3 regions of the Geobacillus sp. FSL K6-0789 genome follow, and region 3 is predicted to be linked to each of the others. Evidence: riboswitches for the same ligand, from Rfam matches in the RefSeq annotation. Region 3 holds a riboswitch; each other region holds the start of a gene.
The links. A riboswitch is a leader RNA that binds a small molecule or an ion and turns the genes downstream of it on or off. The one in region 3 is predicted to bind S-adenosylmethionine.

Region 1: linked by a shared signal. The riboswitch ahead of metK (methionine adenosyltransferase) and the one ahead of NSQ51_RS04325 (methionine biosynthesis PLP-dependent protein) in region 3 are both predicted to bind S-adenosylmethionine.
Region 2: linked by a shared signal. The riboswitch ahead of NSQ51_RS06575 (AraC family transcriptional regulator) and the one ahead of NSQ51_RS04325 (methionine biosynthesis PLP-dependent protein) in region 3 are both predicted to bind S-adenosylmethionine.

Annotation. Positions count from the first base shown of each region.
Region 1 is NZ_CP151966.1:2,474,232-2,483,448, reverse strand. It holds gene NSQ51_RS13095 (DUF2584 domain-containing protein) at 1-149, shown strand, start outside; gene NSQ51_RS13090 (Rpn family recombination-promoting nuclease/putative transposase) at 430-1,332, shown strand; gene pckA (phosphoenolpyruvate carboxykinase (ATP)) at 1,457-3,043, opposite strand; SAM riboswitch class I at 3,262-3,376, shown strand; gene metK (methionine adenosyltransferase) at 3,506-4,717, shown strand; gene NSQ51_RS13075 (gamma carbonic anhydrase family protein) at 4,740-5,288, opposite strand; gene NSQ51_RS13070 (tetraprenyl-beta-curcumene synthase family protein) at 5,627-6,736, shown strand; gene NSQ51_RS13065 (class I SAM-dependent methyltransferase) at 6,794-7,381, opposite strand; partial or broken gene NSQ51_RS13060 (hypothetical protein) at 7,492-7,716, opposite strand; gene NSQ51_RS13055 (YtzC family protein) at 7,838-8,101, shown strand; gene NSQ51_RS13050 (hypothetical protein) at 8,234-8,398, shown strand; gene NSQ51_RS13045 (MFS transporter) at 8,514-9,217, shown strand, end outside.
Region 2 is NZ_CP151966.1:1,248,148-1,260,731, reverse strand. It holds gene NSQ51_RS06620 (IS66-like element ISGst1 family transposase) at 1-1,061, shown strand, start outside; gene NSQ51_RS06615 (hypothetical protein) at 1,189-1,482, shown strand; gene NSQ51_RS06610 (pseudouridine-5'-phosphate glycosidase) at 1,536-2,441, opposite strand; gene NSQ51_RS06605 (carbohydrate kinase family protein) at 2,441-3,382, opposite strand; partial or broken gene NSQ51_RS06600 (YeeE/YedE thiosulfate transporter family protein) at 3,564-4,512, opposite strand; gene NSQ51_RS06595 (hypothetical protein) at 4,518-4,787, opposite strand; gene mscL (large conductance mechanosensitive channel protein MscL) at 4,937-5,332, shown strand; partial or broken gene NSQ51_RS06585 (YjiH family protein) at 5,415-5,582, opposite strand; partial or broken gene NSQ51_RS06580 (YjiH family protein) at 6,098-6,232, opposite strand; partial or broken gene NSQ51_RS06575 (AraC family transcriptional regulator) at 6,287-6,463, opposite strand; SAM riboswitch class I at 6,644-6,748, opposite strand; gene opp4A (oligopeptide ABC transporter substrate-binding protein) at 6,799-8,583, opposite strand; gene NSQ51_RS06565 (ABC transporter permease) at 8,597-9,505, opposite strand; gene opp4B (oligopeptide ABC transporter permease) at 9,527-10,495, opposite strand; gene NSQ51_RS06555 (ATP-binding cassette domain-containing protein) at 10,514-11,440, opposite strand; gene NSQ51_RS06550 (ABC transporter ATP-binding protein) at 11,427-12,452, opposite strand.
Region 3 is NZ_CP151966.1:812,048-822,105, forward strand. It holds gene spoVAC (stage V sporulation protein AC) at 1-40, shown strand, start outside; gene spoVAD (stage V sporulation protein AD) at 40-1,053, shown strand; gene spoVAE (stage V sporulation protein AE) at 1,055-1,411, shown strand; gene NSQ51_RS04275 (DUF1657 domain-containing protein) at 1,424-1,630, shown strand; gene NSQ51_RS04280 (DUF421 domain-containing protein) at 1,643-2,503, shown strand; gene NSQ51_RS04285 (hypothetical protein) at 2,524-2,694, shown strand; gene NSQ51_RS04290 (thioredoxin family protein) at 2,834-3,154, opposite strand; gene NSQ51_RS04295 (hypothetical protein) at 3,283-3,519, shown strand; gene NSQ51_RS04300 (YjcZ family sporulation protein) at 3,599-3,736, shown strand; gene NSQ51_RS04305 (stage VI sporulation protein F) at 3,863-4,120, shown strand; gene NSQ51_RS04310 (GNAT family N-acetyltransferase) at 4,238-4,672, opposite strand; gene NSQ51_RS04315 (YjcG family protein) at 4,669-5,193, opposite strand; gene NSQ51_RS04320 (alpha/beta hydrolase-fold protein) at 5,232-5,960, opposite strand; SAM riboswitch class I at 6,154-6,264, shown strand; gene NSQ51_RS04325 (methionine biosynthesis PLP-dependent protein) at 6,464-7,567, shown strand; gene metC (cystathionine beta-lyase) at 7,571-8,749, shown strand; gene NSQ51_RS04335 (HD domain-containing protein) at 9,001-9,624, opposite strand; tRNA gene NSQ51_RS04340 (tRNA-Val) at 9,877-9,949, shown strand.

The DNA.
Region 1 (9,217 bases), 1.5 Mb from region 3:
ACCGCTTGTATCCGCTTGACGTGCCGCTTGAAGTGCGCCGGACGGTGCAAAGCGAAGCGAGCGGCGTCGCGGTCGTGAGAAAGCTCGAATGGGAAGACAGTCGGACGACGGTGACGTATGAGCTCGTCAGCCTGTATTCGACGAATTGAACGAGGCTGCACACCATGAAGCGGCTGAATGAGAGCTGAACGGGTTCATCGGACAGGAGCGCAAACGGAAGAACGGTTTGCGCTCTTGGCTCAAGTTTTTTCCGTCTATAGTTAACTTGTGGCGTCAGGCCGGTTCAGACAAGCATAAAAATAGCCTTTGCTTGAGGATTTCCTGTGCGACGTTTGATCATACCATAAAAAAAGTAGGGGGGAGGAGAAGGAGTTTGGCCGCGGAGAGCGAATATCATACGATGAATTCGATGCCGCAAGGAGGGGAAACGTGGCCAAACCGCGAATCGATCACGACCGGTTGTTCAAAGAGCTGCTGTCGACGTTTTTCGAAGAGTTTTTGCTTCTTTTCTTTCCCAACGTGTACGAGCACATCGACGTTCGCCACCTTTCTTTCCTCACAGAAGAACTGTTTACCGACGTGACGGCCGGAGAGAAGCATCGCGTCGACTTGTTGGTCGAAACGAAGATGAAGGGGGAGGAAGGGCTCATCATCGTCCATGTCGAACACCAAAGCTACGCACAGCGGACCTTCCCCGAGCGAATGTTCCTCTACTTCAGCCGCTTGTTTCAAAAATACCGCCGCCGCATTCTTCCGATCGCCATCTTCAGCTATGATGAACACCACGATGAACCTTCCTCATTGGTCGTCCAGTTTCCGTTTTTGACCGTTCTCGACTTCCGCTTTCTGACGGTGGAACTGCGCAAACTGCCGTGGCGCGAGTACATCCGCCGTGACAATCCGGTTGCCGCCGCCTTGTTAAGCAAAATGGGGTATAATGAAAGCGAGAAGGTGGAAGTGAAAAAGGAGTTTTTGCGCATGCTAGTCCGCCTTGAGCTCGATGAGGCGAAGCAGCGGCTGTTGTTTGGGTTTTTTGAAACGTATTTGCGGTTGTCCGAAGCGGAGGAAATCCAACTGCGAAACGAGGTGAGCCAAATGGAGACGAAGGAAGCGAAGCAAGTGATGGAGCTCATCGTCTCGTACGAACAGCGGGGAATGGAAAAGGGAATTCAACAAGGAGTCAAACAAGGGATGAAGCAAGGGCGCCAAAAAGGGATTGAGGAAGGGAAAATCGACATCGCGAAGAAAATGTTGGCGAAAGGGTACGATGTCGACACGATCCACGAGCTGACCGGGCTGCCGGCGGAAAAGATTGAACAGCTGAAGAAGTAAACCCGCCTTCGCATTGTCGTCGACCTCCAATCGTACAAAAATCCCGGGGGATCGACGACAATCATTTTATGCGTTCGAAAAAACAGCCGGACAGGGAACGGCTCCCTGTCCGGCTGGGTTCTTGTTACACGAGCGGTCCGCCGAGTTTTTCGATGGACGGATCGATGTGGGCGAATTTTTGGAAGTTGGCGCGGAATTTTTGCGCTAGCTCTTTTGCTTTTTGTTCGTATGCTTGTTTGTCGGCCCATGTGTTTTGCGGCTGCAGGACGTCATCCGGCACGCCCGGGACGCGGGTCGGGATGGCGAGGCCGAAAATCGGGTCTTGCACCGTTTCGACGTTGTCGAGCTCCCCTTCGACGGCGGCTTGCACCATCGCCCGGGTGTAGGCGAGCTTCATGCGGCTTCCGACGCCGTACGGCCCCCCTGTCCAGCCGGTGTTGACCAAAAAGACGCGGACGTTGTGTTCGGCGATTTTTTGCCCGAGCATTTCCGCGTACTCAACGGCCGGGCGCGGCAAAAACGGTGCGCCGAAGCACGTTGAGAACGTTGCTTCCGGTTCGGTGACGCCGCGTTCGGTGCCGGCGAGCTTGCTTGTGTAGCCGCTTAAGAAATGGTACATCGCCTGTTCGCGCGTCAGCTTGCTGATCGGCGGCAGGACGCCGAACGCATCGGCTGTCAAAAACACGATCGTGGACGGATGGCCGGCGACGCTCGGGTCGATGATGTTTTGGATCGCCTGAAGCGGGTAGGCGGCGCGTGTGTTTTCCGTCAGCGTGCCGTCGTCGTAATTCGGCACCCGCGTCGCGTCATCGAGAACGACGTTTTCGAGCACCGCGCCGAAGCCGATGGCGTCAAAAATTTGCGGCTCTTTCTCGCGCGATAGGTTGATGCATTTCGCATAGCAGCCGCCTTCGATGTTGAAAATGCCGCGGCTTGACCAACCGTGTTCGTCATCGCCGATCAAGCGGCGGTTCGGGTCGGTCGAGAGCGTCGTTTTTCCCGTTCCCGACAAGCCGAAAAAGAGGGCGACATCGCCTTCCTGCCCGACGTTGGCCGAGCAGTGCATCGGCAGGATGCCTTGTTCCGGCAGCACATAGTTCATGACCGAGAAAATCGATTTTTTCATTTCGCCGGCATACTCGGTGCCGCCGATCAACACGGTGCGCCGTTCAAACGAGATGATGATGAACGCTTCCGAGCGCGTCCCGTCCACCTTCGGGTCGGCTTTAAAGTTCGGCGCGCAAATGACGGTGAATTGCGGCTCGTGCGCGGCGAGCTCCTCGGCGCTCGGGCGGACGAACAGCTGATGGACGAACAAGTTGTGCCAGGCGAATTCGTTGACGACTTGAATCGGCAGCCGGTATTTCGGATCGGCGCCGGCAAAGCCTTTAAAGACGAACAGTTCATCTTGTTTCATTAAATAATCGAGCACTTTGTCGTACAGTTTCTCAAACGTTTCCGGAGACATCGGCTGGTTGACCGTTCCCCAGTCGATCGTTTGCTTCGTGGACGGTTCTTCGACGATGTATTTGTCTTTCGGCGACCGCCCCGTGTACTTGCCGGTTGTCACCGCGACGGCTCCGGTGTGGGTCAGCCGTCCTTCGTTCCGTTGCAGGACTTTCTCGACGAGCTCGGCGACGGACAATTGGTGATGTACGTACGGTTTTTGTAGCAATAAATCAAGCTTATTCGTCATGTTTGCGATCCCCATATTCAAAACCCGCCTTCTTTTTGTAATCACTCTTGAAAATAGTATAACACATTTTTATTAATAGTCCATACTAATTGTGTGGGTTTTTCAAACTTTATTTTGCCCAATGTGTCGATTTCCTTGAGGAAAGAATTTTCGCGGCTGGAAATGATAAAAAATGAATTTTGATAGTTGACTTTGCCGATTCCGTTGCGATAAGATAAGTCATTGAACGGATACTCTTATCCCGAGCCGGTGGAGGGACAGGCCCGATGAAGCCCAGCAACCGTCACAACTGGACATGTGTGAAATGGTGCTAACCTGTGGCAAGGCGCAGTCCTTGAACGATAAGAGTGAAAGGAAGCAATACGATTGCCATGACCTTTCCTCAGCCGTTACAGGAAAGGTTTTTTATATTGCGAAGGGAAAAAGGGAAATGAGTTCCGTGTCGCCACATTATGCCAAGAGGAGGAAACAAACCGAATGTCAGCCAAACGCCGCTTGTTTACTTCAGAGTCTGTGACGGAAGGACATCCGGATAAAATTTGCGACCAAATTTCTGACGCCATTTTGGATGCGATTTTGGAAAAAGATCCAAACGCCCGCGTCGCCTGCGAAACGAGCGTCACGACCGGGCTGGTGCTCGTGAGCGGGGAAATCACGACATCAACATACGTGGACATTCCGCGCATCGTCCGCGATACGATCCGGGAGATCGGCTACACGCGCGCCAAATACGGATTTGACGCTGATACGTGCGCGGTGCTGACGTCGATTGACGAACAATCGCCGGACATTGCGATGGGGGTGGATCGGGCGCTCGAGGCGCGCGAAGGTCAGATGACTGATGAGGAAATTGAAGCGATCGGCGCCGGCGACCAAGGATTGATGTTTGGGTTCGCCTGCAATGAGACGGAAGAATTGATGCCGCTGCCGATTTCGCTTGCGCACCGCTTGGCGCGCCGATTGGCGGAAGTGCGTAAAACGGACGTCTTGCCGTACTTGCGGCCGGACGGGAAAACGCAAGTGACGATCGAATACGATGAAAACGGCAAACCGGTGCGCGTCGATACGATCGTCGTTTCCGCGCAGCACCATCCGGAAATTACGCAAGAGCAAATCGAGCGCGACATTAAAGAGCAGGTCATCAAGCCGGTCGTGCCCGCGGAGCTGCTTGATGAGAACACGAACTATTTCATCAACCCGACAGGACGGTTTGTCATCGGCGGTCCGCAAGGGGATGCTGGGTTGACGGGGCGCAAAATCATCGTCGATACGTACGGCGGCTACGCCCGCCACGGCGGTGGCGCGTTCTCGGGCAAAGATCCGACGAAAGTCGACCGCTCGGCAGCGTATGCGGCCCGCTATGTCGCGAAAAACATCGTCGCGGCAGGACTGGCCGACAAATGCGAAGTGCAGCTCGCCTACGCGATCGGCGTCGCCCGTCCGGTATCGATTTCCATTGATACGTTCGGCACCGGCAAAGTGTCGGAAGACATTTTGATTGAGGTCGTGCGCAGCAACTTCGATCTCCGCCCGGCGGGCATCATCAAAATGCTTGACCTGCGCCGCCCGATTTACAAACAGACGGCTGCTTACGGCCATTTTGGGCGTACGGACATCGACTTGCCGTGGGAGCGCACTGATAAAGCGACGACGCTGAGAGAACAAGCGCTGGCGCTGGCGGACAAGTGATGAAAGAAAAAGAGCTGCCTGATCACGGTAGCTCTTTTTTGTCGGCGCACGATGTCCGCTGTTGCTGCAGCGCTTTGTAATACTGCCCTTTCTCGACATATTCGCGGCGGATGCGCTCCATTTCGCGGATATCGTCTTCCGTCAGTTCGCGGACGACTTTCGCCGGTCGGCCGAGGGCGAGCGTGTTGGGTGGAATTTTTTTGCCCGGCGGCACTAAACTGCCGGCGCCGATAAACGCGCCTTCCCCGATTTCCGCGCGGTCCAAAATGATTGAGCCCATGCCGATGAGCGCGTTTTTGCGAACGATGGCGCTGTGCAAAATGACTTGATGGCCGACCGTCACCCCGTCCTCAATGATAAGCGGATTGTTTGGACTTTGATGCAAAATTGAGTTATCTTGAATATTGACCCGGTTGCCAATCACCGTTGGTGCCACATCGCCGCGAATGACGGTATTGAACCAAATGCTTGTCTCTTCGCCGATCACGACATCGCCGGTGATCGTCACATAGTCGGCGATAAAGGCGGAGGCGGCAATTTGCGGCGTTTTGCCTTTGTATGGGTAAATCATGGGCGTTCGTTCCTTTCTGTTGCAAAATCGATCGTTCACCATGTATTGTACAACGCTGCGTCCAAATCGCCAACGAAAGCGAGCGCGCCTAATCGGGATTGGTGAAAAACGTTTCGTTTCGCCCGATGAGTGGTTGGGATCGGGGAAGAAGATCCGATTTCACAAAGCTTCTCAACGTGAGAAGAACCGTTGTTGAGCGGCTTTTTCATTCCGTCGCCAACCCTTTTATGATTTGCCCCGGCCGCATTGATGGCAATACTGGAAGACGAGATCGCAAGCTGTTCAGACGCGAAACAATTTTGGTTGCCGATAAGATGGAAATGCTAGGAGACGAGACCATGGTGTTTGCACCTGAGGTGAACCGATTGAACATTCCGAAAAACCCCATCGCCTTGATGAAAATGGTGTATCGTGACGTGCTTCCGCTTGTCCACCGCGAGCTTGCCTATTGGCGGCGCCAGGCCGAGCGCATTCCCGACCCGGAGCTTCGGCGCCAGGCCTTGGCGAGCATCGCGTCGAAAACGTTCCATTGCGAAGGCGGCTCCATTTTGGCGCTTTTGGCCGGAGAAAACATGGAGGATTGCATCCGCTTTATCGTGGCTTACCAGACGATCAGCGATTATTTGGATAATTTGTGCGACCGCAGCACCTCGCTCGATCCGCTCGACTTTCGCGCCTTGCACGATTCGATGCCGGACGCGTTGACAATCGGCGCCGAGCCGTCGAACTATTACCGACATCGCCGCGAACAGGAAGACGGCGGCTATTTGCCGGCGCTTGTCCGCACGTGCCAAGAGGTGCTCGAGACGGTGCGCCATTATGAGACGATCGCCCCATTTTTGCATGAATTGGCCGGATATTATTGCGACTTGCAAGTGCATAAACATGTCGAAGCGAGCGAGCGGGTGCCGCGGCTGGAGAAATGGTTCGCGCAATACAAAGACGCCTTGCCGCCGATGGAGTGGTATGAGTTTTCCGCCTGCTCCGGTTCGACGCTCGGTATTTTCTGCCTCGTCGCCTATGCGTTTGGCGAATCGCTGCCGCCGGAGATGGCGAGACAAGTGCGCGACGGTTATTTTCCATACATTCAAGGGCTGCACATTTTGCTCGACTATTTGATCGATCAAGAGGAAGATCGAGCCGGCGGCGATTTGAATTTTTGCTTTTACTATCCGAATGAAACGGTGATGCTTGAGCGGCTTTGCCATTTCATCGAAGAGGCCGACCGCCATGTCGGCGCCCTTCCGCACAGCCAGTTTCACCGCCTTATTCACCGAGGGCTTCTTGGGTTGTATTTGTCGGATGCCAAGGTGAAAAAGCAACGCGGTCTGCACCGGCTGGCGCGCCGGCTCGTCCGCGCCGGCGGGGCGGCGTCGATGTTTTTTTATTGGAACGGAAAAGCGTACCGCTTTTGGCAGGAGCAACAAAAACGGCTGTCCTTTTCGTAAGGGCAGCCGTTTGCTTGTACTGGCGAGAGCAGTGGTTCGTCGGCGGATCGGACGGAATCAGGCGCTCCCATCCGCCCGATTCTCGAGTGCGATCAAAAACGGCGGGTTGTTTTGCCGATTGATGAATTCGTATTTCAAGGCATGGACGCGCCGTTGATCAAGAAAGCGGACGTAATCAAGGAGCGCGTCGCGTTCGCGCTTTCCCTCCGGATGGCCGTGGTAGACGACAAGAACGATGATGCCGCCCGGCTTTAGGATGGAAAGAAGCTGCTCGACCGCTTGAATCGTCGATTCCGGCTGGGTGGCGATTTGCTTATTGCCGCCCGGCAAATAGCCGAGGTTGAACACGGCGCCGGCGATGCGTCCGTGAACGGAGTCGGGGAGCGTTTCGAGCAGCAGGCTATGGCTTGTCTGAAACAGCGTCACCCGCCCGTCCAGCCCGTGTTCGGCGAGGCGGGCTCTGGCCGCCGCGATCGCTTCGGCTTGAATATCAAAACCAAACACATGCCCGCGCTCCCCGACGAGCTCGGCTAAAAAGACGGTGTCATGGCCGTTGCCAACTGTCGCATCGACGGCGATGTCGCCTTCGTTGACTGCTTGATCAAGCAAAAAGCGGGCAAACGGCAAAATATTCATGATGGCCATGCGTTTGCCACCCCCTGTTCGCGCCGCTTTCCTTGAAAGCTGTCCCGCCGCTTGAGTTCAGCGTCAATGGCGTTTAGCCCTTCCCATTTGTTGACGCTCCACATCGGGCCAAAATCGCCCGATCTGGCGGCGCTGCAAAACGTGCAGTCGCCATACGTCACCGTTCCGTCGCGGTTCGGGCAGTCAAACCTGCCGTCAAGGGCGACTTTGAACACGTTTTGGCCGAACGTTTGCCGCAAATGGCAGTTCCATGTGTGATACCGTTTTCCGTCGGCGGCATATGGAAATGGGATTGCGTTTGTCACGGCCGTTCTCTCCTTGTGCTGAAATGGCATCATCCTTGCATTGTACCACGGATGGCGGCAAAAAGCGACTGTTGCCAATCATTGACGTGATACAGATGAAAGCGTCGGCGCATAGTAAAGATGAGGGAACATCATGAAAAGAGGTGAGCGCATGGCGACAAGACAATCGGTGGAAGAATTTTTGCAGCGGTGCGAAGACGTCATCCGCTTTGCGAAAGAACAATATACGGAAGCGCAAAAGCAAGAGCACTACAACATCACGGAATACACAAACGCCCAGCAAATGCTTGAGCAGACAGTCAACGATTTGGCTCACTTGGCGCGAAGTTGCAACGCCCAGCAGCGGGAACAGCTGCATCGGATGCGGCTTCAGCTTGAGCAGCTGCAAAACGAGATGATTTTGCTTGACCGATGAAACAAGAGCTTTGCACGATGGCCGCTATCGAAGGTCCTGGTGCATAACAAGCGGATGTTGCCTGACCGGTGAAACGGAAAGCAACCGCAGGGCGGCTGTCTGCTTGATGGCGAACACAAGGAGGAACAAGGAATGAAGCGACGTCTGAAACAAACGAACCCGGAGCAAAAAACGCGCAACGGTCACAACAATAACGATTTGGAACTCGGCCAAGACTTTGATCCGGTGAAACTGGCGAAAAAACAGTATGAACAAACAGGTGGCCAGCCGGCCCGCTCCAAGCAGCGGAACGGGTGACGCGCCGCTGTCTGTGAGGGCGCCATGCCGCCCTCTTTTTTTGATTGCTTTTTTTCGCTTTCCCACATACAATTAGTTTGGGAGTCGAAATAGCAGACGAAAAGGATGATGACCGATGCCCCGTGCTCTTTGGTGGCTGCTTGTCGGCATGGCGCTCAATGTCACAGGAGCGTCGTTTTTATGGCCGCTAAATACCATTTATTTGCATGAACAGCTCGGCCAGCCGCTCGTCGTAGCGGGAGCGGTGCTGATGCTCAACTCCGGCGGCAGCGTCATTGGCAGCTTGCTCGGCGGCATGTTGTTTGACCGGATCGGCGGGTTTCGCACGCTCGTGTCCGGAGCGTGCCTGACGATGGCGGCGCTTGTCGGTTTGGGCGTCTGGCATGGTTGGCCGCATTATGCCGTCTGGCTGGCGCTTGTCGGCATCGGCAACGGCGTCGTCTTTCCGGCGGCGTCGGCGTATGTCGGGGCGGTTTGGCCGGAAGGGGGACGGCGGGCATTCAACGCCTTGTATGTGGCGCAAAACATCGGCGTCGCCGCCGGCTCGGCGCTTGGCGGCGTTGTCGCCTCGCATTCGTTTGCGCTCGTGTTTTGGGCGAACGTTTGGCTGTATGCCGCTTTTTTGGCGACGGTCGTCATTGGGCTGCGGCGCATGCCGCTTCCGCCGCTGCGGAGAAAAGAGCGGAAGCGCCGAACGGGGGACGGGGCGCCCCGGGCGCACATCCGCGCCCTTGTCCTTCTTTGCGCCGGCTATGGATTATGCTGGATGAGTTACGTCCAATGGTCGACGACGATCGCCGCCTATACGCGCGAGCTTTC
Region 2 (12,584 bases), 440 kb from region 3:
CGTTCAAAGTCGATATCCGTCAAGTGTTTGATGTCCCTCCTGTGGCGATCGAGGTGACACAACATGAACGTGAAGTGAAATCGTGTCCACATTGTCGATGCGTGCAACAAGCCGAATTCCCATCCCATGTCACGAATCATGTGCAATACGGTCCACGGCTCACGGCACTCGTTGTTTATTTACATCATATCCAATTGATCCCGTACAAGCGTTTAAGTGATACAATCGAAGCGTTATATCAACACTCGATTAGTACAGGAACCCTTGCCAATATGGTGAAACGAGGACGCGAAGCGCTGGAATCAAATATGGACATCATCGAAGACGCCTTACTTGAATCCAACATCCTGCATGTCGATGAAACGAGTTTGCGCATCAATGGGAAACTCGCATGGGTGCATGTCGCGTGTACATCGAGATATACATACTTGGCTCCTCACGCTTCTCGTGGAAAAAAAGCGACCGATGAGATCGGGATTCTTCCCCGATATGAAGGGACGATGATGCACGATGCGTTCGGTACGTATCCGAAATACACACATGCCACCCATGCCCTTTGTCATGCCCACCATTTGCGTGAGTTAAAAGGATTCATCGAACAGGGGCATACGTGGGCGATGCGCATGACCACGTTTCTGTTAGCCGCCAAGCAAGCCGTCGAAGCCCATCACGGTGCACTTTCCGAAGAAGAAGCGAGACGGTGGGAACGAGTGTATGATCGCATCCTAGAAAGAGCACAACACCGATTAGAAACGATGACGCCTCTTCCGAAAAAAGCACTCGCTTTTGTTCGACGCCTTCAAAAACGAAAGGAAGAAGCGCTGCGTTTCTTACGTGAAGTACATGTTCCCTTTGACAACAACCAAGCCGAACGCGATCTTCGCATGGTCAAAGTCAAAGAGAACATTTCGGGTACGTTTCGCGAAGAAACATTCGCGCAGTCGTTTTGCATCGCAAGAAGCATCGTTTCCACACTGACGAAACACGAAAAAAACGTGTGGGATTCGTTATGTCTTCTGTTGGCAGGCGAAACGATCGATCGAGTTCTTTCCGCTACCTAGGGCATTTTCTATGACCGAAATGCCCTATTTGTGCTGGGCTTTTTTATACACTAGCACTGGGGTGAATAGTTACGAAAAAACGATATTGGCGCAAATTTTGCAAGTGCTGGATTTGTACGCGGCGGATATGCGCAAGCAGTTCGAAGCGCTCCATGAGAAATTCGACTCGCTCCAACGCCAAGTCCAAGCGTTGAATGAAAAAACGGATGAAATGGACAAGCGCATCGAGGAGATGGATGGACGGTTTGAGCGGCAGATTGCCCAGTTGGAGCGCACCGTGAACGAACGGTTCGAACGGCTCGAAGCGAAACTCGGCCACATCCGCGTCGAACCAGTTGAAACACAAGAAACGGTCGACTTCCACTCCGTCAAAATCGCCCAGCATGATCGAAAAATCCGCCATTTGCTTCACGCTCGATAAATCCTCCACTGCCATCATGCCCCCGCCTTTCCATCAAGGCGGGGGCGTTCGCATCAAGAAAGCTCTCGGGCAAGGTCGGCCGCCAAGGCGGCGTTGTTTTTCACTAAGGCGATGTTTGCTTTTAAGCTTTTGCCTCCGGTTAACGTTTTCACATGGTCAAGCAAAAACGGGGTGACCGCTTTGCCGGTGATGTGCTGCTTTTCTGCTTCCTTGAGCGCTTGTTCGATGATGGCGGTGATATACGACTCCTCGAGCTCCTCTTCTTTTGGGACGGGATTGGCGATCACAACACCGCCGTTTAACCCAAGCTTCCATTTCGTTTCGATGAACTGGGCGATTTCTTCTGCGCTGTCGAGGCGATAGTCGACGCGAAACGGGCTCGTCCGCGAATAGAACGCCGGCAGGACGTCCGTCTGATAGCCGATGACCGGAACGCCGTGCGTCTCGAGGTATTCAAGCGTCAACCCTAAATCCAAAATTGATTTTGCCCCGGCGCAGACGACCGCGACGTTGGTGCGCGAGAGTTCCTGCAAGTCAGCCGAGATGTCCATCGTCTGTTCGGCGCCGCGGTGCACGCCGCCGATGCCGCCGGTCGCAAATACGCGGATGCCCGCCATCTGGGCGCAAATCATCGTCCCCGCCACGGTCGTCGCCCCGTGTTTCTTCATGGCGACGACATACGGCAAGTCGCGGCGGCTCACTTTTTCTACATCGCGGCTTGTCCCGAGCTGTTCAAGTTCGTCTTCGGTCAACCCGATTTTGATGTTTCCGTTTAAAATGGCGATCGTCGCCGGCACGGCGCCGCGGTCGCGGATGATCTGTTCAACCGCTTTCGCCGTTTGCACGTTTTCCGGATACGGCATGCCATGCGAGATGATCGTTGATTCTAAGGCGACAATCGGCTTTTGTTCTGCTTTAGCTTGGGCGACTTCTTCGGAAAAGACGAGAAAATCATTCATCACTTCGTTCCCCCTTCGCGAAAATACCGCGCATAGGCGGCTTGCAACAGGTGTTCATTCAAAGCGGGATGCACCGTTTCGGCCGTTTGCAGCGTAAGCGCCGCGCTGCTCATCCCAAAGCGGCAGGCGTCTTCCACCGTATGTCCGCCTAAGACGCCGTACAAAAATCCAGCCGCAAAGGCGTCGCCCGCTCCGGTGGCGTCGGTGACCTCAACCTTCGGCGCCGCAATCGCTTCTGTTTCCCCTTGCTTGGTGGCGTACGCGACGCCGTTTGCGCCGCGCGTGACGACAACGTTCTGGGCGCCGGCGTGAAGGATCGCTTTCATGATGTCGTCCGTATGCCCATCTTTTCCCACAAATGCCTTCGCCTCCGCTTCATTCGTGACAAACCACGTCACACCAGACAAATCGCTGGGCAATCGCTTCACTTTTGGAACCGACACCGTCACAACACAAAGCGGGATGTCCTCTTGGCGGCATTGTGCAATCACCGAACGAATGACAGCCTTCGGGAAATTCGTGTCAAGCACGACCGCAGAAATCGGACCGAGCCGAGTCCATTGCTGCTTTAGCCATTCTTCCCCTACTGTATCATAAATGGCCATATCCGCCAAGGCGAGAACCATCTCGCCGCGTTCATCGAGCACCGCTGTATACGTCCCGGTGTTCGCTTTTGGCGTTCGCACGATGAAGCTCGTATTGACATATCGGCTCGTCACGTCAACGAGCCACTGTCCATCGCGATCATCGCCAACGGTGCTGACGAGCGAAACAGGTTGAGCAAGCCGTCCTAAGTTTTCGGCGATGTTTCTCGCCACCCCACCCGCGGTTTGCGTCGTGGTGACGGGATGGGACGTGCCGAGCTGAAACGGCGCAAGCAGCCGCGCCTTTCGGTCGACGTTCGCCCCGCCAATGCAGACGATCGAGGCCGCTTGCCGCATGCCTTTTCCCTCCTCTCCCAATGAACACCGCTGTCCTCCTTCCGCTCTCCCAAAACAAGGAAAACGATTTCAAACAAGCAGGCAGCTGCTCTTGTCGAAGCCTCACTGCCCATTGTACCATATGCCGTCCTGCATAAAGAAAGCATCTCGCCAACATGACGGGATGCCGATGTTCGAACGTTTAGTTTTTGTACGCGCAATACGGACGCAACTTGACACCGATCAAGCTGCCAAGGAAAGCAAACACAAACCAAATCCAACCATGGACGCTGAAGGAAGCGATGCCGCTGAAATACGCGCCGATGTTGCAGCCGAACGCCAGCCGGGCGCCGTATCCCATCATCAGGCCGCCGATCAGCGCACCGATCGTCATGCGCGTCGGACGCTTCCACTGAATGGGTTTTGTATAGCGGCCCGCGAGCGCCGCCGCCAATAAGGCGCCGACCATCAAGCTGATGTCCATCACAGTCGTTGTATCGTAGTAGAGTGGATTCGCGAGCGCCTGCCGTTTCGCTTCATCTTGCCAGTACGCCCAAGCAGTCGGATCGACGCCAAACAGCTGCACGAACTTCGCTCCCCAAAGGGCGAAGGCGGACGTAATGCCCCAAGGCTTGCCGCTAATCATCAGCACAAGCGCGTTCGTTACAGCCAAGAGCAACGCCCCGACCAGAAGCGGCCACGGCCCTTTGTAAATCGCTTTCCAGCCATGATGGTTCTCAAGCGATGCAGCAACGCGTTGGCCGTGGCGTCGTTTTTCCATCACCGTCACCGCATAGTAGACGACCGCAAGCAAAACCAACTGAAGCAAAAACCCTCCCAAGGGGCCGAACTCGCCAATGAACGAGAACGGCTTCCATTGCGGCATCTTCGCCCACACGTCAAAGTGGGTCGTCGCAATGACGGAGCCAGCGATGAACCCGATGAGCGTCACGATGCCGTTCGCATCGCCCCCCGCCGATATGGTACAACGTCCCCGACGCGCAGCCGTCGCCAAGCTGCATGCCGATGCCAAACAGAAAAGCGCCGACGATGACCGATACTCCCACGCCAAATACATACCCTGACACCGGGTGCCCGAGCACTGAGCCTTTCACGAGCAGCGGCAAAAACAACGCGCTGGCTGCCGCCATCATGATCATCTGTGCCCGAATGCCTTCCCTTGGCGGTATAGAATAAACTTTCGCCAGGCGGATGTAAAGCCAAAATGCGCCTGGTACAATACAAATCCACCAAACGCTCCCAGCACATACAAAAGCGCCTGTTGCCAGGAAACACGGCTATATAAGAACAACGTGCCACCGATCAATATGAGGATGGAGACCGCAATAATCCACGCAGTCGGATGTTTCGGGGCGTTCGCTGCTTGTTTCGCGCGAACGTCTCGTTGTTGTGCGGTCACTTCCACGATGCGTTCCCCCTTTTGTTTTGGTTGATGAACGTATTCTATAATATATAAAAACCAATTGATTTGCTACGATTTAAGCTAAAAAGTTTCAATGTTGCGGCCGGTCGGGTATAATAGCAGACGAACATTTTCTTCGGAAGGAGATGACCATGTGGAACGAGTTTAAAAAATTCGCCGTCCGCGGCAATGTCATCGATTTAGCCGTTGGGGTGATCATCGGCGGGGCGTTTGGCAAAATCGTTTCCTCGCTCGTCAATGACATCATCATGCCGCTTGTCGGGCTGATTCTAGGCGGCATCAATTTCAGCGATTTGTCTTGGAAAGTCGGCAAAGCGGAAGTGAAATATGGGGCGTTTATCCAAACAGTCGTCGATTTTTTGATCATCGCGTTTTCGATTTTCCTGTTTGTGAAATTGATCAACACGCTGTATGAACGGGTGAAAAAGCAGGAAGAGGTGAAGGAAACCGCACCGACGCTGACGAAAGAGGAGGAGCTATTGACAGAAATTCGCGATTTGTTAAAGCAGCAGCGGGAAACGACGTGAAAGCCTGTCTGGAAGATGGACAGGCTTTCATGGCGCTGAAACTTCTCAATCGGGTTGATGGAATGGCGGCGAACCCGAAAATCGCAGCCAACAGCGGTTCAGGGATTTGCAACAGAAGGGTGAATGGGTAGAACAGGTAACCCAACCAGTCAAACACCGGCGTATATTCAGCGAGCAACAGCCCGATCAGTCCGACTGACATAATGGACGGCAAAATGCCCATCATCATGATGAAGCCATCGCGCAAGTTCTCCCATGTTATGAGTAATGTTAAAAATGGTAAAAAATATTAAAGAAATATAATACCTGAATCCGTGACAGCAGCTCATCAAAAGCACCGGAAAACGTAATCATATCAAGGGTTTAGCCCAGTTTCGGATGTTCACTTATTGAGTGAAAAGCAAAAAGTGTGATATTTGTTGATTTATCAAGCTTTCTCAGCAGTTTGAACGCGTTTTTATCACGGATTCAGGTAATAAAAAACATTACTCTTTACTAAGATACGGATATCTTAGATGGCTGTAACACCACAGCCTCTACTCCATAGCTTTTGTTAAAAGCATTTGGAGATACTTTTTTAATTATTTGATAAGCTCCATTCACGTCTGCATTTATTAAAATCCCTTTATTGGATTTAAATAAACCTCTTTTAATTCTTCTGTTTTTATTATAATTTTCTTTGGTTGGAGCTTCTCCGTCTAAAAATGATGTTCCGCTTGTATAAGACTCTTCAGTTACTATTAACTTAATCCCAACTTCTTCACATGTCACGGATACAGTGGAAAAGCCGGTAGCGATGATCGCCGCTTCTTTCACGGTATATTTGCCTTCTTTGAACACTTTATTAGTGATCAATAACCCAATGGAGTAGCTGCCGACAAAGGAAGCGACGGCGTCGATCAAACGGCGGGCATCGACGGCTTTTGTCATTAAGAAAAAGGCGGTGCCTGGCAAGTGGAACAACCGATATAAAAATAAAATCAATTCTTGAACGATGCGATACAAGACGGGATTGTACAAAATGTCTTGAAAAATGCGCATATACTCCCGCTCGGTTCCGCCGCGGTCAAGGCCGTATGTTTTCATAAACCGGCGGATTTGTGCCAAGATGCTTGTCAGCCGCCGCCTTAGAGTCAAACCGGATGAGCTCCGCCTGCACACAGCGCATGACACAAACGGAGAACGCTGCGGCAGGGAGATGAGCGGCCATGCAAGCACGGAGCGAAACCGCCTCCTCCACTGTTTCTCCTTCACCTCCCATCGACAAAAACCCCCTTCGCCTCGGAATGAGGCGAAAGGGGTCATGAGCCGTTCTTATCATCCAAAGCGAAACCGCTTTGCGGGTGTTAGCACCTTGCCTGCGGCAGGTTGCTGTGGGGTCATCAAGCCCGTTCTCTCGCCCACTCTTGATAAGACGTATGCAATTTATCTTCTATCTTATCGTACATCATCAAAGGCAACAATCGTCATTGTTCGACTTCCGGTTGCTCGGACGTGACGCCGACATCTTTCCACGTCAGTTTCGAGCTCGGGTCAACCGTAAAGTTGGCGACGCGGTTGTTGACGGCATAAATGGACAAACCATACAACGTCGGGATGACCGGAACTTCTTCGTTCATCAGCTGTTGCCATTCACTGTAAATTTTCCGGCGATACTCCTTGTCAAACGCCTGCTCGGAATGGCCTTTTTCCAGCAGCTCATCATTTTTCTCGTTCACCCAACGCGAGTAGTTGAACATGGCGTTGCGGCCGTACAATCCGTACGGGTCGACGTCCGTTCCAGTTGACCAAGCGGCGGCGTAGACATCCACTTTCGGATCGTCTTTTTCGACCATATCGTAGAAGGAGTTGAACTCCGCCAAGCGTCCGTCTACAAGCTGAACATCGAGACCCACATCTTTCCAGCATTGCATATAAAATTTGGCCAGCGGTTCAGCGATGTCCCCACCGCTCATCGCCAAGAAGTTGATCTTGAATTTTTTGCCGTTTGGATCTTCGCGGAGGCCATCGCCATCCACATCTTTATATCCCGCTTCATCCAGCAATTGTTTCGCTTTTTCCGGATTGTACGTATACCCTTTGATGGAACTGTCATGATAGCCCGGGAACGACGGCGGAATGAGCGTGTTCGCCGGGAAGCGCAAACCATGATACAGGCGGTCGGCCACCTCTTGGTTGTTGATGGCGTACGCCATGGCTTGGCGCAGTTTTTTGTTTTGGAATTTCGGATTGTCCATTACGTTTTCCTGCTTTTTCGCATCCCAATGGCCGAGTTTAAAGCCGATATAGCTGTACGACAAACCCACTCTACCGATAAACTGAATGTTTTTCGTCCCTTTCGCGTTCAAATATTGGTCAGTCGGGAACCCAGCGACGTCAATTTCGCCTTTTTTCAGCGCTTGCAGGACGACTTGCGGGCTGACGACTTTCAAAATGACGCCTTCCAAGTTCGGTTTGCCAGCCCAGTAGTCATCATTGCGAACAAACTCTACCGACTCGCCCGGAACGATTTTCTTCACTTTAAACGGACCGAACCCGATCGGTTTTTTCCGGATTTTATCCGATTTCGCCAAGTCTTTGATCGGAATGTCTTTCAAGTAATGCTTCGGCAGCGGATACGCCCAAATGCCAGTCAACACCGACGGATTGGCCTGTTTCCATGTGATCGTCAACGTCTTTTTGTCGATGACTTTAATGCCGGAAATTTTATCCGCTTTGCCGCTGTGATATTCTTCCATCCCGACGATCCCTTGGATGAGCGCATCGCCATAGCGGACGCCGGTGTAATCTTTATGGCCGATGACCAAATACGCATACTCCAAGTCTTCAGCGGTCACCGGCTGGCCGTCATGCCAATTCACATTGTCTTTAATATGGATTGTCATCGTCTTTTTATCATCCGACAACTCATACGTGGCAGCCCCATCATTTGTAATTTCATAGTCACCGTTCGTCCGGAAAAGCGACTCGTCAAAAAATTGCAAAATCTCTGCGTCGGGCGCTCCGGTGTAGAATGCAGAGCTGAGCATCCCTTCAAACGGCGTATCGGACACAAGGCCGTATTTCAACACGCCGCCATCGATGATTTTCCCGTCGTTTTTCACCGTCATCGGGAATTTGCTGATGTCTTCCTTCTGAGCCGCCGGTTTTTCGTTATTGTTGCCCTTTCCGCTCGTTGTGTCGGATTTGCCCGTGCACCCGGCGAGCACGAGCAAGAGCGCGGCGAGAGCCGCCAGCCATTTTCTCTTCACATTTTCTTCCCCCTTATCCTAGTCGTTGTCTTGCATCAGCCGCACGTTTCAGCGCTTGGCCGATGAAATTTATGCACAGCATCATCACTAAAATAAGCAATGACGCAGGCAACCAAACCCACCATTTGTTTTGCAAAACATCCGGGTTGGTCGCATAGCTGACCAACGTCCCTAAGCTCGGCGTGCTCTCCGGCAGCCCGAAGCCAAGATACGTGAGCCCGGACTCGATGCCGATGTTGCCCGCCAAATTTAACGTCAAATTGACGATAATGATCGAGCTGAGGTTGGGCAAAATTTGAAAAATAATGATTTTCCAATCTGGCGTGCCGAGCGTTTTTGACGCGCTGACATAATCCAGCTCGCGCTCGGTCAGCGTTTTGGCGCGGATCAGCCGGGCTTTGCCCGTCCACAAAAACGCGCTCATGATCAAAATGAACGTCAATACATTATATTTAGGCACAATGGCGACAAAAACAATAACGAGCATCAAAAACGGCAGAACGAGAATAAAATCGATGATGCGCATAATGACATTGTCAATCCAGCCGCCGAAATAGCCGGCCACCAATCCGACAATGAGGCCGATCGCCCCAGTGATGAGCGTAATGGCCAGCCCGATCGTAAACGAATTGCGGGCGCCGATGATGAGCTGGCCAAACACGTCGCGCCCTCCGTAGTCTGTGCCAAGCCAGTGTTCCGCTGACGGCGGAGAATAGATGGAAAGAAAATCCACTTTCACGATTTCCTCTTGATCCAAAAAGAGCGACACGCCATAGACGATCGACAAAAGGATTCCTAAAATGATGAGCGAACCAAGCGCGAGCCGATCCCGAACCACCTCCCGCCACATGATCGAAAAGGCGGAAGGGCTTTTCTCGATGTTCGCTCCGGCCGGCGTTGGGCCGCTGATTTCCGCTTTCATGTCAGCTGTCTTCCTCCTTCCCTACTCAATCTGGATGCGCGGGTCGACCGCACTCAAAATGATGTCCGACAACAGCGTGCCCACCAGCGTCGCCAGGCCGGAAATCATGACGAGCGCCGTCACGACGCTGTAATCCCGCTGCATAATCGACTGCGAAAACAGCTGGCCAAGCCCCGGATAGCTGTAGATCGACTCCAAAAACACGGAACCGCCGACAAGCCCGGTGATCTCATACCCTAAAAACGCCGCGATCGGCAAAAACGAATTGCGCAAAATATGGCGCCAATAGATGTGCCGCTCCGGCACGCCTTTCGCCCGCGCCGTTTTCACGAAATCTTTCACTTTCGTATCGACGATTTCGCTGCGCAAATATTGAAGCGTAACGACCGTGTTGATGAGCGCTCCCGACAACGCCGGAAGCATGAGATGGTTCAATTTGCTTAAATAGTAAGCGAGCGTCCCTTCCTCGACCTGAACGTCCACGCTGCCGCCGGTTGGAAACCAGCCAAGGTGAAAACCGAAAATAAACAGCATGATCAAAGCAAAAATGAACATCGGCGTGGCAAACCCGAGATAGCTGTAGCCGACGATCAGCTTATCAGCCCATGTATCTGTCCATCGCCCCGACACGATGCCAAGCGGAATGGCAATCAGGTACGTCAAAATTAAAATCGCCGCCGACAGCAACACCGTATTCCCGATCCGTCCGGCCAGCAGATCAGTGACCGGCTGCTGGTGGATATAGGAAAGGCCGAGATCCCCTTGCAGCATGTTTTTCACCCAACGGATGTATTGAATATGTACCGGATCATTCAAGCCAAGTTTTTCCCGCATTTCCTCAAGCGTCTGCGGATCCATTTTCGGGTTGGCCGCCAGCTGCCCCGTCAGCGCATCGCCCGGCATCGCCTTCGCCAGCAAGAAAATGAGGACGCTCAGCAAAAACAATTGCGGAATCATAATGAGGATTCGCCGTAAAATAAATTTCAGCATCTTCCCGTCTCCCCCTCTTTACGGAATGGCCACCGAGTGCGTCGGCGAAATCGGCTTGAGCGGGTGAGCCCGGCCGTTTTCATCAAAATAGCGGGAATACGACTGCTCATATTCTTTTTCCACTTCGCGGCGAAGCGCCTCCTGCCGGCCGCGTTCGCGCGGATCGGCGTTCGGAATGGCGGAGAGCAGACGTTTCGTATAAATATGTTGAGGATTCGTAAAAATCTCCTCGCTCGTCCCTTCCTCCACGAGCCGGCCGCGGTACATAATGCCGATGCGGTCGCACATATGCCGAATGATCCCTAAATCATGGCTGATGAACAAATACGTCAGCCCGTACTCCTGCTGGATTTCTCTCATGAAATTCAACACTTGCGCCTGCACCGACACATCAAGCGCCGACACCGGCTCATCGGCGATGATGAGCTTCGGATTGAGCGTGAGCGCCCGCGCAATGCCGATGCGTTGGCGCTGTCCGCCGGAAAATTCATGCGGATATTTGTAAATCGACTCCGCGCTCAAGCCGACCCGCTCTAAAACGTATTGCACCTTCTGCCGCTCCTCTTGCGGGGACAGGCGTTCAAAATTGCGGAGCGGCTCGGCGACAATGTCGAGCACACGTTTGCGCGGATTGAGCGAAGAATACGGATCTTGGAAAATCATCTGGATGTCTTTCCGATACGGATGAAACTCGCGGCGGCGAAGCTTTGTCAAATCCGTCCCTTCAAACAGCACTTCCCCGGCCGTGGCGCGGATCAAACCGATAATCGTGCGCCCTGTCGTCGTCTTGCCGCAGCCGGACTCGCCGACGAGCCCGTACGTTTCCCCTTTGTTCAGCGTGAAACTGACATCGTCCACCGCGCGGACATGGTCGACCACCCGGCGAAAAAAACCGCCGCGCACCGGATAGTATACTTTCAAATGGTTGACGTTAAGAAGCGCCATAGCCGATTCCACCTACCGTTTGATCATCGGGAAAATAAAAATGTTGGTAACATGTGCAACGCACCCAGTGCCCCGGCTCCACTTCCCGCAACTTCGGATCCGATTCGTGCTTATCCGCCCCAATCCAGCTGATGCGCGGCTGGAAGCGGCAGCCGCGCCGCGGCAGTTTATGCAGCGGCGGAACGATCCCTTGGATGACGTGGAGTCGTTCCTTTTTCGTCTGCGCAGACGGGATCGACTGCAACAATGAGCGAGTGTATGGATGAAGCGGACGGTGAAAAATGGTATCGACGTCCGCTAACTCAACGATTTCCCCAGCATACATGACCGCCACACGGTCCGCCATTTCCGCCACCACCCCCAAATCATGCGTGATTAAAATAATGCTCGTTTTCATTTGCTGCTGCAACTCTTTGAGCAGCCCTATGATCTGCGCCTGAATCGTCACATCAAGCGCCGTTGTCGGTTCATCGGCGATGAGCAGGGCGGGCTCGCAGGCGATGGCGATCGCGATGACGACCCGCTGCCGCATCCCCCCGGACAACTCGTGCGGATAACGGTGGTACACCTTTTCCGGCTCCGGAATGCCGACTTTGCGAAGCAAAACGATCGTTCGCTTCTTTTTTTCGGCTGCTGACAGCCGCAGATGGTAATCCATGCTTTCTTCGATCTGCCGGCCGACCGTCATGAGTGGATTGAGCGCCGTTAACGGATCCTGAAAGATCATCCCGATTTCTTTGCCGCGGATGCGATTGAGTTCGGCAACGGAGAGCGACAGCAAATTTGTCCCTTTAAAGTGCAGGCGCCCCTCAATTTTTGTCTTTTCGGGCGGGTGGAGACCCATGATCGACAAAGCGAGTGCGCTTTTGCCGCAACCCGACTCCCCGACGAGAGCGACGACTTCGTTCTCTCCGATCGCCAGCGAAACGTCGTCGACCGCCGCATAATAGTCATCACCGATGCGGAAAGAGACTCGCAGCTCCTCAATTTCCAATAACGTTTGCTTTGCCAATGTGTCCTTCTCCCTTTTGTTAGTATTACTAGTTAGATAATATTCTATCATTTTTTTTTGTAAATTCAATTAGTATTCTATCATTTTTTTCGTAAATTCAATATTTATAGAAAGGTTCATCACCAAAAGTTG
Region 3 (10,058 bases):
TCTTGTCAAAACGATTGCGACCCAGTGGGGGGGATTGTAATGCTGAAAGGGCACCGCACATGGGTGTTTGCGAACAAGCCGGCAATCATCGCAACAGCGGCGGTCGGCGGGCCGTTTGAGGCGAACGGCCGCCTCGCGGAAGACTTTGATCTTCTTCACGAAGATTTATGGCTCGGAGAGGAGTCGTACGAGAAGGCGCACCGCGTGCTCATGGAAGAAGCAGCGTTTCAGGCGATGGAAAAGGCCGGATTAGAGAAGGAAAACGTGCAGTTTCTCATCGCCGGCGATTTGATCAACCAGATGACGCCGACAAGTTTTGCCGCCCGAACGCTCGGCATGCCGTACCTTGGCATTTTTGGCGCCTGCTCAACCTCCATGGAAGGGCTTGCGCTCAGCGCTTTTATTACCAACTATGGCGGGGCAGACTATATCTTAACCGGTGCGTCAAGCCATAACACCGCTGTCGAAAAGCAGTTCCGCTATCCAACCGAATACGGCGGGCAAAAGCCGCCGACAGCGCAGTGGACGGTAACGGGAGCTGGCGTGGCGATCGTCAGCCCGAAAGGGGACGGGCCGCGCGTGACGGCAGCGACGATCGGCCGCGTTGTGGATATGGGGCTTGCCGACCCGTTCAACATGGGTGGAGCGATGGCGCCGGCGGCGGTCGATACGATTGAGGCGCATTTGCGCGACATGCAAATCGATGCATCGTATTACGATTTGATCGTCACCGGCGATCTAGGGCGAATCGGACGCCAAGTCTCCCTTGACTTGCTGCGTCAGCACGGCATTGACATCGATGAAGAGCGCTACCAAGATTGCGGACTTCTCATTTACCGTGACGGACAGCCGGTTTTATCCGGAGCGAGCGGGGCGGCTTGTTCCGCTGTCGTCGTTTACGGGCATCTCATCAAACGGATGCGCCGCGGCGAACTGAAGCGCATTTTGGCGGTGGCGACAGGGGCGCTGTTATCGCCATTGTCGTTTCAGCAAAACGAAACGATCCCGTGCATTGCCCATGCGGTGGCGATCGAGTACGGAGGTGAGGCGTAGCGTGTTGGCCATGTTTTTTTGGGCGTTTGTCGTCGGCGGGCTGATTTGCGTGATCGGGCAAATTTTGATGGATGTGTTTAAACTGACACCTGCGCATACGTTGACGATTCTCGTCGTCGTCGGGGCGATTTTGGATGGATTCGGTTTGTATGAGCCGCTCATTAATTTTGCCGGCGCCGGGGCGACGATTCCGATTACGAGCTTTGGAAACGCGCTCGTTCACGGCGCGATGCAAGAGGCGGAAAAACACGGCATTATCGGCGTATTGACCGGCATGTTTGAAGTGACGAGCGCCGGCATCTCCGCGGCGATCGTCTTTGGGTTTATCGGGGCGCTCTTGTTCCGCCCGAAAGGATAGGAGGGATCTTCCATGACCGTTGCTTCGCAGGTGAAACAAACGTTGGCGAGCTTAAAAGGCATTCACGCTGGGCTGCAACAGCTGGCGCTCACTTCCCAGGATGAAACGGCGCAGCGGACGTTTCATGAAGCGATGCTTGCGACAGAGGAGATCATCGCGGACATCAAAGACCGGATCGGCCGGCTCGAGTTCGAGGAGCCGCAATATCACGGAAAGTAAGGAGCATGATCGATGCCTATATGGTTAGAAACCGCCATTCGTTCGATTTGCATTTTAATCGGGTTGTTTGTGATCACCCGCATTCTCGGCAAAAAGCAATTATCAAAATTGTCGTTTTTTGAATACATCGTCGGCATTACCGTCGGCGATATTGCTGGAACGATGTCGGTCGATTTAGGAATTTCGTTGCAAGAAGGCATCACCAGCATTTTGATTTGGTCGCTGTTTCCAGTGGCTGTCGCTCGTCTCTCGCTGCGCAACAAGAAATTTCGCGATTTTGTCGAGGGCAATTCCACGGTTTTTATTAAAAACGGCAAAATTTTAGAGGAAAACTTGAAACGGGAGAAATATACGGTTGACGAGCTGCTCGAACAGCTGCGCAAAAAAGATGTGTTCCGCGTCGCCGACGTCGAGTTTGCGGTGCTTGAGCCAAACGGCGACTTGAACGTGTTGCTGAAGCGGGAAAAGCAGCCCCTCACCGTCGGAGATGTGTTCCCAAACCCACCGCGGGAAAAAGAGCCGCAAACGGTCATTATGGACGGCATGATTTTGGATGAGCCACTCGCTACGATGGGGCTTAGCCGCGGCTGGCTGAAGGAACAGCTTGACAAACAAGGAGTGGCGATTGAAAATGTGTTTCACGCCCAAGTCGATTCATACGGACAGCTGACGATCGATTTGTACGATGATAAGATCCAAATTGCCGAGCCGCAGGAGAAAAAGCTGCTCTTGGCCGCGATGAAAAAAATGCAGGCTGATCTGGAGCTGTATGCGTTGCAGACGAATTCCGAAGAGGCGAAGGCGCTGTATGAACGAAACGCCGCAAAAATGGCAGAGCTTGTGCAAAAAGTCGAACCGCTCTTACGAAACTGATGACACAGGAGTAAAAGACGATGGAAGACAAACGGATAAAAACGACGGATGAGGAAATTCAAGTCCAATTGAAACCAAACGACCGCTCCGAGCGGACGCGGACGACCGATGAGGAAATTTCGATTGAATTCATGTTTGACAGCCCGCAGCTGATGCGCCAGCCGAAAGACTACGACGAAACTGAATATTGACGGCTTCCGTTTCCACAATCAGCGATCCATAAGGAGCTGTCTGTTCATTCGCATGGCTGTCCGAGAAGGAAAGCTTCCTTCTCGGACAGCCTCTTTTTGTTGCCCTTCTTCTCTGGCGAGGCAAGGATGCCGCCCCGTCTTACTCCGGCAGGGACTGCAAAAAGGCGCGCACTTCTTCCGGCGTTTTCGCATCAGCGCTATGCAGATGGGCGATTTTTTCCCCGTTTCGGAACACAAGAAGACTTGGAATGCCAAGCACTTGGTACTTATCACTAATATCTGGAAACTGATCTCGGTCGATTTCGAACCAGTCGTACTGCCCGTAATCGCGGATGATGTCATCGATGAACATGTTCAGGCGCACGCAGTCTGGACACCAAGTTGTGTAAAACTTCATAATCGCTGGCTTATCGCCGGAAATGGCCGCCTCGAATTGCTCAACTGTTTCAATTTGTCTCACATTCGTTCCCTCCCTTTCATGTTGCCGTTCATCTTTACTTTACCATATGGCAAGGCAAAAAAAGAACGGGGACGCCTTCACCTCGGGCAGTCGTTTTTGCATACAACAGTAAGAAAGGAGGGGAAAGTGTGAGCAAAGAGTTGGAAAAAGCGCTCGAAAATTGGGTTGCGTCGCGCAAAGAAGGGCATGAAACGTTCATCCGCCTGTTTGAACAATGGGGAAAGGACTTTAACAAACAGCTGCAAGAAATCGAAAAATTGAACAATGGATTTTTAAAAAGTGTACAAGGCAACTTGGACTACATCGAGCAATGGTTTGCGAAGAAGGAGCGGGAATTTGCCGAGCTGTTCCGCCGATTTGGATGACAAAATGGCCTTTGCGCCCATACGCTCCGCTAAGCCGGTGAATACGATACAGTAAACGGAGAAGGAGGTGAACATTATAATGGGCTTCTGCGGTTATGGTTATCCTTACGGCTACGGCTATGGCGGTGGCTATGGCGGTGGCTATGGCGGTGGCTTTGTGCTGATTGTCGTGTTGTTCATTTTGTTGATTATTGTCGGCGCGGCATTTGTCGCCTAACGGAAAAAGCGAATGGGATACGGGCCGTTTCGGCGCCACGGAGCGGCTCGTATTTTTCTTTCCCTAATTTGATGCACGCCGAGGCGGGAGCATCATACGATATAGCAGGGAGAAGGAGGCAGAACGATGGATCAGCAATTTTTTAAAAACATCGAACAGAAAACAGGTGTCAATATGAAAGACGTTTTTGAGCTCGCCAACTCGCTGCAAAACGCCAATTTCAGCGATGAAAAAACGGTGCGCCAAGTGGTGAAGCGGGTGGCGCAAATTGCCAACCGGAAAGTGCCAAAAGAACTTGAGGACCAAATCGTCAAGGCGATCGTCCATAACGGCAAACAAATTGATTTGAACACGATCGCCAATATGTTGAACAACAAAAAGTAAGCAAAAGGGAGCTTGCGTGCGCACAGCTCCCTTTTGCTCTGCTTGGCTCAGGAGAGCGAAACGATGTTCGATGATCCCAAGCCTTGGATCAGTGTAGACGAGGCTGTTCTATGGCCATCATTCGAGTGATTTCACCATCGTGACATGTGGGATGCCGGCGTCCATAAAGACGCCGGAGACGGTCGTATAGCCGAGCTTTTGGTAAAACGGTTCTGCGTGCGTCTGGGCGTTCAGTTTCGCCGTTTTCGCCCCTTTTGTTTTCGCAAGCTGCTCCAACGCCTCCATCACCATCCGGCCGACGCCGCGGCCGCGGTAAGCCGGCAAAACGCAGATGCGCTCCGCTTTGCCAACCCCTTCATCGACCAGGCGAAACCGGCCGGCTGCGACTGCTTGTTCGCCATCGTATAGGACGAGATGGAACGATTCATGTTCAAATGCATCGATTTCTTCTTCTTCCGGCACGTTTTGCTCTTCGATGAATACAATCCGACGGACGCGCAACGCGTCTTCATACAACGCGCGGTCTTCCGTTGTTCCAATGGCGACGTTCATTCTCCCGTTTCCTTTCCTCCAACGATAAAGGTTTCATAGACAGTCCATGATCCGTTCTCGAGCTGGTAAAGAAGGTGGAACCGGTCGACCGTCTCTTCAAAATGGACGTTTTGCAGCCGCAGTTGGCTGTAGACGTCAGCGTATTCCGCATTCGGCAAATCGCGGCCAATTGTAATGTGCGGCACGAACACGAATTCCGGCTCCCCGGCAAACAAGCCGCTGTGCAGCTGCTCGTGCAACCGTTCCAGCACTTCGTTTGGCTCGACTTTCAAATAAATGATGTGGCTTGTCGGGTAAAACGAGCTGAATTTCGTCACTTTGATCGGAATTGGCTCCGTTTCCGCTGCGATGCGGCGCAGCTCTTTCGTCATTTCTTTGATTTGCTCCTCATCCGCCTCAAACGGGTATTTTAATGTAATGTGCGGCGGGATGAGGGCGTAATGGCTGTCGTACCGCTTCCGGTACGAGTTGGCGAAGTCTTGAATCCGCTTTGGCGGAAAAATGACAATGACGTACTTCATTCCGCTTTCCCTCCTTCAGATGGTTCGTTTGCCGTTATTTACAGCGACAAAATGGCCGATACCGCCCGGGGCACATCCGGCTGCCAATACGTCCATGCATGCCCGCCGGCAAATTCATGGTACGTGTAGGGAAACCGCTTTTCGATCAATAAGTCCCGTGCGGCCCGGTTCGGGGTGATAAAATCGCGTACATGGCCGTCCGTCGTTTTGACCGCCGTTTCTTCTGCGCCGACGGAATGGTAAAGGGAAAGAAGCGACGGGGCGCGGAACGCGCGGATGCGTTCGAGCACTGAGTCGTCAATGTAAGGAGACTGCATGGCGATTTTTCCAAATGTATGCGGATACAACAGACCGGCTAGAAGCGACACGGTTCCTCCCAGCGAATCGCCAATCAGCGCTCGTCCTTTGCCCATTTGATATGTCGGCAGCTCGCGATCCAAAAACGGCGCGAGCTCATGGGCCAAAAAGCGGATATAGGCTTCGTTTTTTCGACCGGCCGGGTGGTATTTCTCGTAGCGGTCGCTGACGTTCCGGTACGGGATGCCGACAACGATCGTTCGGTCGATCGTTCCTTCGTCCATGAGTGTCTCGATCACGGTTTTGATTTTTCCGTACATAAAATAATCCTTGCCGTCTTGCGCGATTAATAAAGAATATTTATGCAACGGAGAAAAATCGCTTGGCAAGTAGACAAGCAACCCGATTTCTTCTTGCAGCTCCCTGCTGTAAAGCGTATAATCGCGCATCGTTCCTGATGCTGTCGCCATGATCATCCTCCATGAAAGCGCAAGTTCACTTGTTATTGTAACATATTTAGGCAAAAAGATGTTAACGAAGGGCTCGAATTTTTCGTGAACTTGCCGAACATTGGTGCCGGCAAAAAAAATGACTTGCAAAAATGACCGGAATGCGTTACATTTTTTAATAAATTAACAATTAACAAAATTAAATACGCAGCGGTTCTTATCAAGAGAAGCGGAGGGAACTGGCCCAATGAAGCTTCAGCAACCAGCCGCCCGACGGCCAGGTGCTAAATCCAGCGAATTGAGCATTCAATTCGGCAGATAAGAAGAAGCATGACCATGTTCGTATGGAAAAGTCTTCTTCTTAGAAGACTTTTTTTATTTACTCAAGCGGCCGCTCCCTCAACCGAGAGGCGTCGAGGATCAAGGCCCTCGGCTGCTGCTTGACCAACAGCGGCGCTTCGTTGGGCGTTAAGTGGTTGGCCGTTGATCCATGATGGAATTTTCAACAGAAGGAGAGAGATGAGGTGGATAAACTAGAAACGTTGTTAGCGCAAATTGGCAACCGGAGCGAAACGGTGACGGGGACGGTCAACCCGCCAGTTTATTTTTCCACCGCCTACCGTCATGCCGGCATCGGGGAGTCGACCGGGTTTGACTATATCCGCACCGGCAACCCGACGCGCAAAATCGTCGAAGAAGCGATCGCGAGACTGGAAGGCGGCGACCAAGGCTATGCGTTCAGCTCCGGCATGGCCGCCATTCAGACAGTGCTCGCCTTGTTTGAGAGCGGAGACGAGTTTCTCGTATCGGCCGACCTTTACGGCGGGACGTACCGCCTGTTTGAGCGCGGCTGGCGCAAGTACGGTCTCGGCTTTCATTACGTCGATTTTGCTGATCTCGCTGCGGTGGAAGCGTGTATCACCGAAAAAACGAAAGCGATTTTCCTGGAAACACCGACGAACCCGCTTATGCATGAGACCGATATCCGCGCCGTCTCCGAATTCGCCAAACGGCATGGGCTGCTGCTGATCGTCGATAACACGTTTTACACGCCGGTGCTCCAACGCCCAATCGAACAAGGCGCCGATATTGTCATCCACAGCGCCACGAAATATTTAGGCGGCCATAACGACGTGTTGGCTGGCCTTGTCGTCGCCAAGGGCGAGGAGCTCTGTCAACGCCTGACCGAGTATCAGAACGCCATCGGCGCGGTGTTGTCGCCGTTTGATTCGTGGCTGTTGATTCGCGGGATGAAAACGCTGGCGCTAAGGATGCGCCAGCATGAAGAAAACGCCAAGCGCATCAGCGCCTTTTTGCGCGAACATGAAGATGTCACTGATGTGCTGTATCCGGGGAGAGGCGGGATGCTGTCGTTCCGGATTGCCGATGAAAAGTGGGTGAACGGGTTTTTAAAAAGCTTGCGCCTCATTACATTCGCGGAAAGCCTGGGCGGAGTCGAAAGCTTTATTACGTACCCAGCGACGCAGACGCATGCGGACATTCCTGAGGAAATCCGCATCCAAAACGGTATTTGCAACCGGCTGCTCCGCTTCTCGGTCGGCATCGAACATGCGGATGATTTAATCGCCGACTTGGCGCAAGCGTTCAAACACATGAAAGAGGTGTAAGCGATGGAACGGGAATGGTCGTTTTCAACGAAACTGCTCCATAATGAATGGAAAGTCGATCGCCACACGGGAGCGATGAGCGTGCCGATCCAGCACGCCTCCACGTTCCATCAGTTCGATTTCGCCACGTTCGGCAAATACGACTACAGCCGCTCCGGCAACCCGACGCGCGAGGCGCTTGAGGAAACGATCGCGGCGTTAGAAGGCGGAACGCGCGGATTCGCCTTCGCTTCTGGCATGGCGGCCATTTCGACGGCGTTTTTGCTCTTGTCCCGAGGCGACCACGTCCTCGTGACCGAAGACGTCTACGGCGGCACGTACCGGATGATCACGGAAGTGTTGACCCGCTTTGGCATCGAGCATACGTTTGTCGATATGACAGATTTAAACACAGTAGCGGAAAACATTCGTCCGAACACGAAAGTCATTTATATGGAAACGCCGTCCAATCCGCTGTTAAAAGTGACCGATATTCAAGGCGTCGTCAAGTTGGCGAAGGCGCATGGCTGTTTGACATTCTTGGATAATACGTTCATGACGCCGGCGTTGCAGCGGCCGCTTGACCTTGGCGTCGATATTGTCCTTCACAGCGCCACGAAATTTTTAGCCGGCCATAGCGACGTCGTCGCCGGATTGGCCGTGGTGAAAGATGAAGAGTTGGGAAAAGAGCTGTACAAACTGCAAAACGCGTTTGGTGCCGTTCTTGGCGTCCAAGATGCGTGGCTTGTGCTGCGGGGATTAAAAACGCTCCACGTTCGGCTGAAGCAGTCGTCCGAATCCGCCCTGGCCATCGCTGAGTATTTGGCGCGCCATCCGAAAGTGGAAGATGTGTATTATCCAGGGCTTTCGCACCACCCAGGCCATGACATCCAGCGCCATCAGGCGGCCGGGTTTGGCGCTGTGCTGTCGTTCCGTTTAGCCGATGAAGAAGCGGCTCGGACGTTCGTCCGAAACGTCCGCTTGCCGGTGTTTGCTGTCAGCCTTGGGGCGGTCGAGTCAATTTTATCGCACCCAGCGAAAATGTCGCATGCGGCGATGCCAAAAGAAGAGAGGCTCCGGCGCGGCATTACCGACGGCTTGTTGCGGCTGAGCGTCGGGCTTGAGGATGTCAACGATTTGATCGCCGATTTTGAGCAGGCGTTGTCGTTTGTTCAGGAGCGGCCGTCAGTTTCAACGCCATAGCCATCAGCCCGCCAAGCCTTCACAGCTCGGCGGGCGGGTCAAGATGCCGCTGAGGTTGACAACAGCCGCTCCTCTTTTAACTTCCCTCCGAAAGAAGTCTCCTACTTCTAAACGTGAAGGTGCGCCAGCACCAGTGAAAGTGGGAGATGAATGTCGGTTGGCGTTAGCCAACGAATAGGATAGAATATGGCTAGAACGGACACCTTCGGAACGAAGGGAAGCGTAAAGGGTTCTTGTGTGTGGCTTACCGTTCAGCGAACACACACAAGTCGCTTGAAGCCCCCACCTCTAAGCGAAGCGTAGGTGGTGGGTAGTTCACGCAAAATGGCATCGGGAACGCCGATCTTTCCGATATCATGCAGTAGAGCGGAACGATACAAGGCATCAAGCTGTTCATTCGGAAGGGAAAGCTTTTCCCCAATCGCGAGTGCGTAACGGGCCACGCGCAGCGAGTGCCCAGCTGTATAAGGATCGCGGGCGTCAAGCGCCGCTGTCAGGACAGTGATGAAACGGTTGAGCAGTTCTTTGTTCGTTCGGTCGCGTCGATGCACAGCGTCGATCATATGATTAAATCCGCGAAGTAAATAGGCAAATTCATCGGTATACACATTGTGGGCGACGGGTTTATACGTTTCGTTTTCTGCCCGTTTCATATGACTTAACAGCACACTGACCGGCTCATGGATCTCATCGACCAACAAGCGAGTCAAGAAAACGGAAAACGCGATCGAAAACAGCAAAATCACGGCTGCCCAGGGCCAATACGACCAATGGGATGCACTCGGTCCGGCGAGCGACCATTTGATTTCCGTCGCTAAGCTGAACAATGAGACAGGAAATGTGCTGCTGAACAAGACCGTCAGCTGCAGTTTCATTTTGAGCGACACCGGAAGCGGCGGGCGTTTTTCATCAATTCCCCCAGCCTTTGCAAGCAAATTCTCGTTTGATAGAACAATCAGAATGTAGAAAAAATACGATGTCGAACCGTTCCAACACGCATTATTCCTTTCGGGGAAGGCACCTTTCCTTTTTTCATCATGAATAGCGATTTTTTTAAAAAAGTTGTTGACAACCAACTTGCCCGTCTATATAATTAAAAATGTGTTCGATAGCGAACAACAAAATATGATTCCGTAGCTCAGCTGGGAGAGCGCCACCTTGACAGGGTGGAGGTCGCTGGTTCGAGCCCAGTCGGAATCACTAAAGTGAAAAGCTTGAAATCCTTGCGTATCAAGGGTTTCAAGCTTTTTCGTTTTATTAGCAATTGTGTTACAATCTCCGTAATTTAAAAATTTGCACAAAACTTGCA